DNA from 4 places in the Chryseobacterium sp. SIMBA_038 genome. Region 2 is predicted to be linked to each of the others. Evidence: riboswitches for the same ligand, from Rfam matches in the RefSeq annotation. Region 2 holds a riboswitch; each other region holds the start of a gene.

Region 1 (3,354 bases), on a different contig from region 2:
AGACGAAATCATTTTGAATTAAGAGATGCATCCAATCAATAAATACTATAAAAATTAAAAATGAAGATACAGAAGGAGATCGATTTTATTTTAGCCGTTGATGCTTTAAAAAATGTACAGAGAAGAAATTACAATGCCGATGATTCGAGAAGAGAAAATACCGCTGAACATTCATGGCAGATTATTATTTTAGCTCAAATTCTTTTTCCATATGCGAAAAATAGGGCAGATGTTGATTTGTTAAGAGTAATAAGAATGCTTTCCATTCACGATTTAGTAGAAATTGAAGCCGGAGATACTTTCCTATTTGATGAAGCAGCAATGGTCGGGAAATTTGAAAGGGAAAAAAAATCCGCTCAAAATATTTTCGGAATTTTAGATGAACCTTTACGTACTGAGTTCTTCAATCTTTGGCTTGAATTTGAAGAAGAACAAACTCCTGATGCTATTTTTGCCTGTGCGATCGACAGAATTATGCCTTTCATTTTAAATTCTCACACCTCAGGAAAAAGCTGGACAGAAGCCGGAGTAACTGAAAATCAAGTCAGAAATATGTTGGAAAATGCAATCAGCAGAGCTTCAGATGAAATGGGAGAGGCTTTTCAGTATTTAATGATTAAAAATTTGGAAACTGAGAAAGTTGTGAGATAATTTTATACTAAATATTAAAATAAATCATCAACTTTAACATCATTTTTGTCATTCCCGCAGGGAATCTAATCCACTTTGTGGAGAAACTTAAGACTCTAAATTGAAGATTTTTTTAAGAATAAAAGAGGTTTCGGCGGCCTTTGGCCGCCGAAACCATAAAAAGGATTTATAATATTTGAATTGGTTTCTTAAATTCATCAATCGCCACAAAAGTAAAATCACCCACAATTGCTCTTTCTCTTTCGTAAGAATACATTTGTTCGGTGTAGATTTCTACATTTACTTTCATACTTGTTGTTCCGACGTGAGAAACTTTACCAATTAACTCCACAATCGTTCCTGCAGGAATTGGTCTTTTAAAATCAATCTTGTCGCTGCTTACTGTAACCACTCTTTTTCTGGCAAATCGGGTAGCGGTGATAAATGCCACTTCATCCATCAATTGCATCGCTGTACCTCCAAAAAGGGTGTCGTAATGATTGGTTGTATTAGGGAAAACGGCTTTAAAAATGCTGGTTTCGGATGCTTTAATTCTTTCTTCTGTAGTCATATTTCATTATTAATTAAAGCGAAAAGAAAGGATATTAGAACAAACAGAAAATAACAGGAACATAGAAATTCCTGAAAAAAACTATTGATCAATAAACTTCAGATCGCGAAAGTTTTTGTCTTAAAGAAATAGGCAGGTCTCCTGACTCGTAACATCTTTATCTCCTTCCCATGCCTTGCACAGTGGATTCTTGATAAAGACTTTTTGTTACTTACAGTTGCGCGACAGTTCGTGATTTTCACACGATTCCCTTTTAATCTGCGGTTAAGCAGAACCAGTTTCTAAAAAGCCAGATGCCATCAGCTAGAAGCCAAAAGCAAAATAACTTTTCGTTGCAAAAATAAGGATTATATGAAAGATAAACGAATTATTCCGGATTATTATAGATGATCTGGCTGATAACTTTTCCTTCTTTGATCGTCCAAAGCGTGGTGTAGCGGTTTTCTCCTGAGCCATTGATCATGTAAAGGAAAATATGATCATTATCGATAGAAGTCACTCCAACATTATTGAAGTCCATTGCTGGTTGGAATAAATTTTTAATAGCTTCTCTCACAAAAACAGAACCTCTTCCAGGTTGTTGAATCCTGATAGATTTAATTTCCGTCACACCTTCAGGAAGTTCATTACCGATTCCCCAAGGTCTTACTTTATCAATGGTAAGGATTTTTCCGTTAGCATCTTTTTCCTTTTTACGATAACTCGCGGTGGATGGGTAAACATCAATAATAACTTTACTTCTCTGATTAGCCGGAATTTTCGGATCAGTATTATCTGTGAAAATAAGAGATTTTCCGTTTTTAGATTTTGATGGAGTGTAAGGTGGTAACTGATCGATGTAAGCGATACGGTCTTTATTAACCATACCTTCTTTGTTTAACGAATCGTATCTTACGAAAGGTTTTTCAGTGTCGTCTTTGTCAGGGTATTTGATCCATATCCATTCTGTTTCTCCGGGAGCGGGTTTTACATATACAAAAACATCTCCTCGGCGCATACGGATCTTATCCACAATTTTTCGGTAATTATCCTTAGCAACACGTACCATGGCATAGCCTTCTTCAGCTTTTACAACTCCAAAAGGAACTTTATTTTGCCCTTTCATTAAGCTCAAAGAAAAAACACTGAAAATTGATAAATAAAATACTTTTTTTGCGGAAATCATCATGAAAAATTTTTGACTCTTCAAATATATAAATTAAATGCTTTTTCTGAACATAATTATATATTGTATTAATGATAAAAAGAAAGAGAATGCATATAAACATTCTCTTTTCTATAATATTAATCATTTCTAAGTTTCGCTTTTACGCCATTATTTTTAATAATCGTTCTGAGCGTTACAATTTCTTGTTTTGTAAAATCCTTTTTAGGAATCATATTCATGGTTTGCAAACTGTGATAAATAAGAAACCAATCTTTTAATTCTTTTACTCTGGAAACCGTATTCCAATGAAAATCGTTCTCAAATGTCTCTCCTTCGGTTTTAATTTTATCTTCAACGAAAGTATACGAAATATTTTCCTGAATTTTTTTGTCTGAATAATAAGCTTTTTTAATACTAAAATAACCTCTAAGAGTCATGAAAACCCATAAAACAAGTAACCAAATGGAAGCATTTTGAAAAATATCCCGCTCATCGCCATCCAGAAAACCTTTAAATATAAAAAGTAAAACAGCAATTATTGGAAAGCCAAAAAATCTTATTAAAGAACCTTTTAAATAAAAACTCCAAAAATCCTTGAAAGTAATTTGTGTTTTTACAGTCATACATTAATCATTAAATCCTCTCCAATTCCTCAGCACTAATCGTTGTTTTGAAAGTTCCGTAATTCACAATTACTTTATTTCTGGATATCTTTTCAATCGTCCCGACACTTGTGCTTCCTGTGATACGAACACGTTGACCAATTTTCATCCAAACAGCGCGGTCAGTTTGACGTTTTTCCTCTATTTTTTCGTTAGTTTCCGTAATTTTTTCAATAACGTCTTCTTTTTTCAGCTGTTGCGTAATTTTTCTTTTTACAACCTGAAGTCTTTTCGTTTCATCTTTATCAGCTCCGATTTTCCTGAATTTTTCCTGTTCTAAGATCTTTACAAAATCTTTCACAACATCTTTTCGGGATCTTCCTTTTATGTAGCCGTCGATAAAG
Region 2 (3,354 bases):
AACAATAGAACCTGTCACTGTTTACAGCGCTTCTCTTGAAGATTTCAGACAGAAAATGGAGCGTAATCCTTACATCAAAGATTTCTATTATAATAACCTTCAGCAAAGACTTTTAAAGTATCAAAAATTATTTATTTCCAGAATAAAAGATACACCGGAAGAACGATACAATCAATTATTTGAGCAGTCTCCAGAGATTATCCGCAGAATTCCGCAACATTATATTGCGTCTTATCTGGGAATTACTTCTGTTTCTTTGAGCAGGATTAGAAGTCGGAGATAATTTAAAATAAAAATTGTTTAAACTTTTCATTTTAACCACAAATCGAAGATTCGACGGAGTCAAAAGTTACAAAAGATTAACACATTAGTATTTTAAGTCAATCGATCGACCGCAAATAAGAACACATTAGTTTTAAAAATCTTTGATTTTTATTCTTTTGAAAACTATTGTCTCCTAATAATGGGTATCAATTAGCTTTTGCCTCTTTTGTGGTTAAAATTTACAATTACTAAATATTCACCCCATAAATATTCTTCACTTCCGCCATCACAAAAGTGCTGTGCGTACTTCCGATGGAATTTACAGAGCCCAATTTATTGAACACAAAATCTTGATAATGCTTCATATCTCGTACCTGAACTTTTAGGAGAAAATCAAAATCTCCGGAAATATTATAACATTCCGCAACTTCATCAATCTGTAGAATATCTTTCACGAATTCATTTCCAACAGAACGGTCATGAATTTTCAGTTTGACCTGACAAAAAACGGTAAAACCACGGTTCAGTTTTTCAGCTTCCAAAACGGCTGCATAATGTTTAATATAACCTTCTTGTTCGAGTCTTTTCACTCGTTCAAAAACAGGCGATGCTGAAAGATTAACTTCTTTCGCTAACTCTTTTACGGTCAATTTTGCATTCTTTTGTAGGATTCTTAACAGTTGAAGATCCTTTTCGTCGAGTCTTTCCACAGAATAATATTCTTTTTTTGATTTTATTTTTCAAATTTAAAGAATAAATATCTTTTCAAATTGATTTAAACGAAATATTATACTTAATATTTAGTACTAAGCCAATCAATTCACTTTAATCAATATCTTTGAACTCTATTTTGTTCTTTAACATACTTCATCAAACGGAAAAGGTTTTACTTAAGGTAAATTAATAGGGAATCGTGTGAAAATCACGAACTGTCGCGCAACTGTAAGTAACACAAAAAAGTTTTTGTCCAAGTAGATCCACTGTGAAAACGGGAAGGATGACAAAAACTGTTACAAGTCAGGAGACCTGCCTGTTCCGAATTGACAATGCTTTCGCGGTTTGAAGCTTTTGGGTCATACAGATGATACTTTTGAACGTATTTTGGTTTAAAATTTTAAATTGAATTTTAACTTGATTGAATTTTTAAACGCAAAGATTTTTTATGATAGCTTCTTATTTTTAGGGAGCAAAGAATTGCGACTTTGTCGCTGATGAAGCTTATGTTTTATACACCAGCTTCTTAAAATCAATTTATTGATTCTTCTTTGCCCGCTTAAATAATATAGAAAATTGAATTAAAACTTTGCGTCAAAAAAAATAAAAAATGTTAAGCCAATTCTTTTATTTAAAGAAAAAATTACGTCCTCACTGTATCTACTCTATTCCATAAATTCTTTTCCTCGATAGCATTTCGAAGTGTCTGAAGAACTTTTAAAATCAAATTTAATTTAAAAGTTTAAAAGAAATGCAAACACACTTACTAGGCTATCCGCGTATTGGTAGCAACAGAGAACTTAAAAAAGCTTGTGAAAACTATTGGTCAGGCAAGATCCCTTTAGACGAATTGTTGGAAGTTGGAAAAACCACCACTCACCAAAATTGGAAATTACAGCAGGAAGCAGGAATTGATCTTATTCCATGTAATGATTTTTCATATTACGATCAGGTTTTGGATATGACGTTAACGGTTGGAGCAATTCCGGAACGTTATCAGGAAATTGCTCTCAAAAAATCTGAACTTGACCTTTATTTTGCAATGGCAAGAGGTTTCCAGAAAGATGGATTGGATATCACCGCCATGGAAATGACCAAATGGTTTGATACCAATTATCATTACATCGTTCCTGAATTTCAGAAAAATCAGGAGTTTAAATTATTTTCCAACAAAATTATTAAAGAATTCATCAGCGCAAAACAGGCGGGAATCAATGCAAAGCCTGTTATTATCGGTTTATTGACGTATTTATTGTTAGGAAAGGAAAAAGAAGAAGGTTTTGACAAATTAGATTTAGCACAAAACTTACTTCCCGTTTATATTCAGATTTTAAAAGAACTTGAAAATCATGGTGCAGAATATATTCAGTTTGATGAGCCATTTTTAGCTTTAGATTTAAATGAAAAAGCGAAAGAAACATATCAGTTTATTTATGCTGAAATCAGAAAACAATTTCCTAACCTGAAATTCATTGTAGCTACTTATTTTGATGGATTAAAAGATAATATTGCTTTGGCAAATTCCCTTCCTATCGATATTTTGCATATTGATCTGGTTCGTTGTCCTGAACAATTGGATGAAGTTTTAAATAATATCCCAACAACTTTAAGCCTTTCTTTAGGAATTGTTGACGGAAGAAATATCTGGAAAAACGACTTCCAAAACTCATTAAACATCATTAAAACTGCCATTCAAAAAATTGGTTCGGAAAGAGTTTTTATTGCACCGTCTTGTTCATTGCTACACTCTCCTTTTGACCTTGATTCTGAGAAAAATGAAGATATTTTATCACCTGAAATCAAGCAATGGCTGGCTTTTGCGAAACAGAAAGTTTATGAAATTGTTAATTTAAAAAAATTAGCTTCAGAAAATCCGGATTACAATGTTTTACAAGCTTTAGCTGAAAATAAAAAGGCGATTGAAAACCGTAAAACGTCAACCTTAATTCACAATCAGGATGTGAAAAACCGTGTTGATGTGACGACTGAAGAAGATGCGCAGAGGAATTCTCCGTTCAATATCAGGAAAGAAACACAGCAGGAAGTTTTGCAACTTCCTTTGTTCCCAACGACAACAATTGGCTCGTTTCCACAGACAAAAGAAGTGAGAACTTGGAGAGCAAAATTCAAAAAAGGAGAACTGAATGTCGAACAATACGACAATTTATTAAAACAGGAAACCGAGAGAACCATCCGTTGGCAGGAAGAAATCGGGATCGATGTCTTGGTTCATGGAGAGTTTGAGCGAAACGATATGGTGGAATATTTCGGGGAACAATTGGCAGGATTTGCGTTTACTCAAAACGGCTGGGTTCAGAGTTATGGAAGTCGATGCGTAAAACCGCCAGTAATTTTTGGAGACGTTCACAGACCGAA
Region 3 (3,354 bases), on a different contig from region 2:
CAGTATTTTCCGGCTGAGCCAGATTTTCCCGCTCTTCAGGGATGATATATTCGTCTGTACGGCATGAAACCAGAAAGACAAATACAAACAACAGCAGAGAAAAGTTTAATTTTTTCATAATGTATAACTTAGAATAAGTTTAAAAAATCTTCCCGGCATCGGGTAACTCAAGACAACTTCATAGTATTGATTCAGAACATTATTCACTTCAAAACTTGCTTTAAACTGATGAGATTTCCAATTGAATTTTTTCTGTATCGATAGATCATGCGTATACCAAGGCTGTATATGATTAACAGCAATATTGTTCTGATTGATATCGTAACGCTCTCCTACATAAATGAAACTGTAATTGAAAGCCCAATCCTTATAATCCGCCATTAAAGTAAATGTTCCGCTGTGCCAAGGTGTGTAAGGGATTTGATCTCCAAAGAAAGACTCTTCCCTGTCGGAAAAATCTCTTGCACTTTGATAAGTGTAGCTTAATAATGGTTTGATTTTTACTTTTCCGACCTGCAATTCTGCCTGAATATTGACATCTGCACCCAAAATTTCAACATAATCAAGATTCTGCATTGTCCATCGGAACATACTTCCATTAGGAGAAGCAATAATTTTATCCTTCACCTGATTGAAATATCCGTCCACTTTTACATAAAAGCCTTTAAAAAAGTTATTATTATCGTAAAATTTTTGATAGGTAAAACCAAGATCGTATTGCTCCGTAAATTCGGGTCTTAAAGAAGAGCTTCCGATTAAAGTGTAATACAAATCATTGAAAGTAGGCATCCTGAAAATACGTTTATAGAAACTTCGTACCGTAAAATCTTTAGAATCAAAAGGCTGATAGCTTAAAAATGCGGCCGGCGTCCATTCTGTTTTGTCGGGAGCTTTGGTGTTAAGCTCTACTTTTTCATGAACAAAAGTTCCCAAAACACTTCCTAAAAATTTGAATCTGTTCCATTGATAAGTTGTTGCAAAAGCCACAAGCGAAGTATAACGGGTAGGATAAGAAAACTGCCTCAAATCGGCATCCAGCGTATTATACTGAAAGTCTACACTAGCACTCACATCCCAATTCGGGGTAATAGAATACAGATTGGAAGAAGAAAGATATAGCTCCTTCTGGATATATTGATTCTGAATCTTAATTGAAGAAACCGTATCTACATATTTAGTATAATCGTATGCAAATTTAGCTTTGAACTGTGTTTCAAATTTTGGAAAGATCTTTTTTCTGAAATTAGCCTGAACGAAATAATTTTCATCAACCATTCTTTGCCCTCTTGCATCAAAACGGTTGTTTACAATAGCTCCGGGAATTCCTCGGTTTGATAAATAGCCGTAACCTCTTACATTCCAGCTTCCGTTACTTAAAGTTCCGTTAACGCTCGTCTCAAAACGTTTTGCTTTGATATCAGAATCAAATCTTTTAAAAATCGTATCATAAGCAACTGCTCCGTCAGGATATTTCCGCGAATATCTATATTTATAAACACCATCACTCTGCATAAATTCTGAACTAAAACTTGCAGAAACTTTATCCGAAATTTTCTGTTCTAAACGAAATGACGGATTAAAAAGATCGATAGAACTGTTTTTTAATCTGACAACGAAATTTGTTTTCTGATTTCCTTTAAAGCTTGGAGTTTTAGGCTGAAGATAAATTGAACCTGACGATCCAAAGTCTTTTGCAGGTTGAAAAATTTCGCTTTTCTGTCCGTTATACAGTGAAATTTCCTCAATGTCATCTAGTGAAAAACGGCCAAGATCTACTAATCCGTTTTGGGCATTTCCTAACTGAATTCCATCATAAAAAACTCCGACATGCTGGCTTCCTAAACTTCGAATGTTGATGGTTTTCATTCCGCCAATCCCACCGTAATCTTTAATCTGAACTCCGGAAAAATATCGCAATGCATCTGCAACCGACTGGCTGTTCAGTCTTTCTAATTGTTCTCCTGAAAGGGTCTGCGCAGGAAGAATCTCTTTAAAATTCTTTTTGTAAATGTTAACAGCTTTAATCGATTTCTCTTTTATACTGTCTTTTCTGGTTTGAGAAAAGTATAATTGAGCCATTAGCACAAAAATTGTGATAATAACTTTATAACATCCAGAAGTAAATTTTGATACCATTAGCTCTTTGAAAATAATAACGCTAATGGATATAAGAAAGCAGCAATGAAAAGCACAGCAATAACTGCACAGAATCATTGTTGTCCTAAGCTTTATTCCACGAAAGCGTCAAACGTTAAATCTTCTGGCAGGTCTTCTGACTTACTCCATTTTTGAAATCCTTCCCATTAAAAAAACAGTGGATATAATTTTCAAAAACTTTTTTGTGGAGCTTACAGCAGCGGGTCTGTTCCGGATTTACACCGAATTCCCTTTTAAGCGCTTTTTAGGGCTCACCAGATTTCGGCAAAGATAGAAAATTATCGGCAGATACAATATTTTGATTAATTAAATGATTTTCAGTTAAATAACAAAAACATCCCGTTAAAATTTTAACGGGATGCAAATAATTATGTTAAATTCCAAAGTTGATAAAAACACTCAATCGGGATTTCGCTTCAATATCTCCTCCTGCTAAATTAGAATAAGCGGGAAGCATTACTTCACTTCCCAAACTAAACTTTTTATAAGATGCTTCAAAACCCAATTTCCCATACAAAGCACTTCCTGCGGTATTGGGTAAATCTTCGCGAAACTGCTTATTTCGGTCATACACTTCTCCCTGCATTCCTGCTTTTCCTGAAAAAATTACTTTTTCATTGGAAATAAATTGATAGAATCCGGTGGCTGAATAATTCCATTGGTTTCCAAAATCATAATGCTTTTTGTTCTCTATTTTAATCGTATAATCTGTATTTAAAAGAACTGCAACTTTATTTTTCTGAAATTTATAATTCAAAACCATCTGATAATCCCAGCTTCCTGTTCCTAGCTGAAAACTCGGATTAACGCCTGTGATTCCTTTCTCGTCAAACTTTCCTAAGGGAACTTTCACTCCAACTCCTCCATTTAATTGATGAATATTATCCTTTGAGTTGATCAATTGATAGATTCCCATCAAGTTCAAATCTCCAATTCCATTGATCTTAATATCACCCTGCATTGTTTTCTTTTCATGAAAATGAAATGGCAAACTCGCATACACACTTAGTTTTTTAGTTAAAGGAATTTTACCCCAAAGCTGAATGGTATTGAAATATTGATCCTGCGTTAAATCCTTTACAAATAGATTTTCTTTTGCTTTATAATGCTGCGCAAAATATTTAATTCCGATAAATTGTGGATTCAATAAAGATTCAAAACCAGAAGAACCGTTTCCTGCAGCACATCCGCAAGCAT
Region 4 (3,354 bases), on a different contig from region 2:
ACAGCGCAACATTTTCATTTAATTCTTCATTTACAGCATCTACAATTTCTAATAAAAATCGGATTCTATTTTCAAAACTTCCTCCATATTCATCCGTTCTGATATTGGAAAGCGGAGATAAAAACTGGTGAACCAAATAACCATGTGCACCGTGAATTTCGACCACATCAAAACCTGCTTTTACAGCTCTTCTTGCTGCTTCTTTAAAGTTTTGAACCTGTTCTTTGATCTCTTCTACTGTCAAAACGTGTGGAATTCTTTCTGTCGGATGATAAGGAATCGGGCTTGGCGCAACGGTTTCCCAACCTTCTTCAACAGGAATTTGCAAATTGTTCCAAGTTGAGCCTTTTCTTCCTGCATGTGCAATCTGAATTCCTATTTTGCTGTCTGAATTCTTGTGAACAAACTCAACAATTTTCTGTAGTTTTTCCGCCTGTTCGTCATTCCAGATTCCCATGCAATGGTTGGTGATCCTTCCACGAGGTTCTACGCCGGTTGCTTCTACTATAATTAATCCTGTTCCGCCCTGCGATCTGCTTCCGTAATGTACGTAATGGAAATCATTAGCCATTCCGTTTTCACTAGAATACATACACATCGGGGACATTACCCAACGGTTTTTTACTTCAACATTTCTGAATTTTATAGGAGTGTATAACATGTTTGATGTTTTGAATTTTAATTTAAAATTTTGAAGGACAAAATAATATTGCCCACTTGGTGAAAAAGAGGTAATTTTATCCCCCTTTTTTAGGTCCACAATATATGAAAAAAGACATACAGATAGGTTACGAATATTTTAAAAATAGCAGTGAACTTAGCGATATAGAAAATACTTTGTTCGCAAGAGCAAAACAAGCCAGAGAAAATGCTTACGCTCCTTATTCCAACTTTTTGGTGGGTTGTTCGGTTTTATTGGAGAATGGAGAAATCTTTTCTGGAAATAATCAGGAGAATGCGGCTTTTCCGTCAGGACTTTGTGCTGAGAGAACGACTTTATTCTGGGTAGCAGCCAATTTTCCGAATGAAAAGATTAAAAAGATCTTTATTGTTGGCGGACCAAGAGAATTTCATGAGAAAAATCCGCCCATTCCACCTTGTGGAGCTTGCAGACAAAGCTTAATTGAATATGAAACCAAACAGAATGAAAATATTGATCTTTATTTTTCGAGCATGAATGATGTGGTCGTGAAAGTGAATTCTATTAAGGATTTGTTGCCGTTTTATTTTGATGCTACTTTCTTATAGTTTGTGAGTGCTTTTTTTTAGCGCAAAGATCGCAAAGGTTTTCTTTAAAATCATTGAGAATATTTTTCGTTCGCAAAGGCGTTTCACTCAGCAAAATTTATTGTCATTACGAGGAGCAAAGCGACGAAGCAATCTTTTTTATCACTAATTGTTTTATGAGATTGCTTCACCTTCGGTTCGCAATGACGGGAACAATTGAAAAGGCGACAAATACCCTAGCCCCGATTGCAGAGAAAATCCTTTTTTGAAAAAAAAAGATTGTAACGGAAAGCGGGAAATAGCTCCTAAAAATAAATAAAATTGTTAATGGGTAATTATTTAAGCCTTTTACGATTTTGCATTTCAATTTAATAAATTATCTTTGCAAAAATTTTGGTTTCCAGTGTATTGGAATGAAAAGGGAATTGGGTGAGACCCCCAAACTGTCCCCGCAACTGTAAATCGCAACCGAAATTTCTACGAAAAACCACTGTGCAAACGGGAAGGTGTAGAAAAGCGAAAGTCAGGAGACCTGCCAAAATCATAATAAAAAAATAGATTGCTTTCGGAGGAAAAGTAAAATAGTGATGGATATAAAAAGATCTTTAGTACTGCTTTTTTCGTCTTATGGTTGTTTTCTTTTCGCACAGGAGAAAACCATTGACACCGTTTACGTTTTTGATAACCAAATGAGTAAGGTTAAGCTTTTTCATAACGTTACCACCATTACTCCTCAGGATGCTGAGAAAAACTCAACCAATCTTTCTGAAATTTTACGTTTTCAATCTGCCGTTTATATCAAAGAAAATGGTCGTGGAGCGGTTTCTTCACCATCTTTCAGAGGTACAACAGCTTCGCAGACTGCCTTTGTATGGAACGGAATTAATATTAACTCTAACTTTTTGGGTCAGGGTGATGTTAATAATATTCCTTTTGGGGGATTTGATCAGCTTATTGTAAAATCAGGTGGAGGAAGTGTAAGTTATGGCAGTGGCGCGATCGGTGGAAGCATCCATTTAAATAACAATCTGGATTTTAACAGAGGAGCTCACGCTTCGTTATTTTCTGAGGCGGCATCTTTCGGTACTTTTAATAATTTGCTCAAAGCTTCTTACAGCAATGAGAAATTCAGTTTTAAGGCTTCCGGTCATTATTCTATTAGTGAAAATGATTATGAAGTTGAACAATCAAATAATTATATCAACAGAAACGGAAAATACAATAATACCAATTTCAATTTTTCGGCAGCTTATAAAATAACACCTCATCACCAAATCTCTTGGATCTCTGAGTTTTTTAATGGAAATCAGCATTATCCTGTTTTCTTTGAAAGCCAGACTCCGACGAAATATGAAACTCAAAATGTAAGAAGTTTAATTTCTTGGGATTGGAATAAATCTAAGTTCAGCAATTCATTTAAAGCGGCTTATACAGAAGAAAATTTCCAATATTTTGGCAATATCAACGGGCCAAAAACGAGTGGCGGAACAGGGAAAAATTATATCCTGAAAAATGATTTTAATTATTTTATTGTTCCAAAATTAAATTTCAACTTAATTACAGAATTTCAGGTTAATAAAGGCGAAGGTTATGCATCCGGAATCGATCATATAAGTAGAAATGTAGGTTCTGTAGCGGGATTACTTCGTTATTTTACAACGAAAGATCTTCGTTTTGAAGCCGGAGTTAAAAAAGATTTTGTTGAAGATATCAGTTCGCCACTCCAATTTTCGTTTTCAGGAAAATGGAATGCTGTTGATTGGTATAATGTGGGAATCAGTGCTTCAAGGAATTTCAGATTTCCAACATTTAATGATCTTTACTGGAGTCCGGGCGGAAATAAAGATTTAAAACCTGAAACATCTTATCAGTTTGAATTGAGAAATCAGTTTAACATTGCTGGTGTACAACTTTCAGTTACTCCGTATTATATGAAGATCAAGGATATGATCCAATGGCTGCCTAGTCCGGTAGGATATTATTCAGCTTTTAACACTAATAGAGTTGAATCCTACGGAATTGAATCCAGAATCGATTATGAAAAAAAATTCGGGAAGCATAATTTGAGAACGAATCTAGGCTATTCATACACCAAATCTACCAATCTTGATACTGGTAAACAGTTGA

Evidence for each region. A riboswitch is a leader RNA that binds a small molecule or an ion and turns the genes downstream of it on or off. The one in region 2 is predicted to bind cobalamin.
Region 1: it holds a riboswitch for cobalamin, as region 2 does, so the genes downstream of both, SB689_RS12740 (acyl-CoA thioesterase) here and metE (5-methyltetrahydropteroyltriglutamate--homocysteine S-methyltransferase) in region 2, are expected to answer to the same signal.
Region 3: it holds a riboswitch for cobalamin, as region 2 does, so the genes downstream of both, SB689_RS06755 (TonB-dependent receptor) here and metE (5-methyltetrahydropteroyltriglutamate--homocysteine S-methyltransferase) in region 2, are expected to answer to the same signal.
Region 4: it holds a riboswitch for cobalamin, as region 2 does, so the genes downstream of both, SB689_RS12145 (TonB-dependent receptor plug domain-containing protein) here and metE (5-methyltetrahydropteroyltriglutamate--homocysteine S-methyltransferase) in region 2, are expected to answer to the same signal.

Annotation. Positions count from the first base shown of each region.
Region 1 is NZ_JAWRXH010000003.1:388,804-392,157, forward strand. Features, by position in the region: gene SB689_RS12735 (HD domain-containing protein) at 61-651, shown strand; gene SB689_RS12740 (acyl-CoA thioesterase) at 818-1,201, opposite strand; cobalamin riboswitch at 1,315-1,495, opposite strand; gene SB689_RS12745 (hypothetical protein) at 1,569-2,369, opposite strand; gene SB689_RS12750 (YcxB family protein) at 2,486-2,971, opposite strand; gene SB689_RS12755 (endonuclease MutS2) at 2,982-3,354, opposite strand, start outside.
Region 2 is NZ_JAWRXH010000001.1:771,305-774,658, forward strand. Features, by position in the region: gene SB689_RS03580 (Crp/Fnr family transcriptional regulator) at 1-283, shown strand, start outside; gene SB689_RS03585 (Lrp/AsnC family transcriptional regulator) at 513-974, opposite strand; cobalamin riboswitch at 1,129-1,313, shown strand; gene metE (5-methyltetrahydropteroyltriglutamate--homocysteine S-methyltransferase) at 1,730-3,354, shown strand, end outside.
Region 3 is NZ_JAWRXH010000002.1:115,374-118,727, forward strand. Features, by position in the region: gene SB689_RS06750 (YncE family protein) at 1-118, opposite strand, end outside; gene SB689_RS06755 (TonB-dependent receptor) at 115-2,079, opposite strand; cobalamin riboswitch at 2,245-2,431, opposite strand; gene SB689_RS06760 (transporter) at 2,531-3,354, opposite strand, start outside.
Region 4 is NZ_JAWRXH010000003.1:260,642-263,995, reverse strand. Features, by position in the region: gene namA (NADPH dehydrogenase NamA) at 1-661, opposite strand, end outside; gene SB689_RS12150 (cytidine deaminase) at 766-1,248, shown strand; cobalamin riboswitch at 1,605-1,782, shown strand; gene SB689_RS12145 (TonB-dependent receptor plug domain-containing protein) at 1,815-3,354, shown strand, end outside.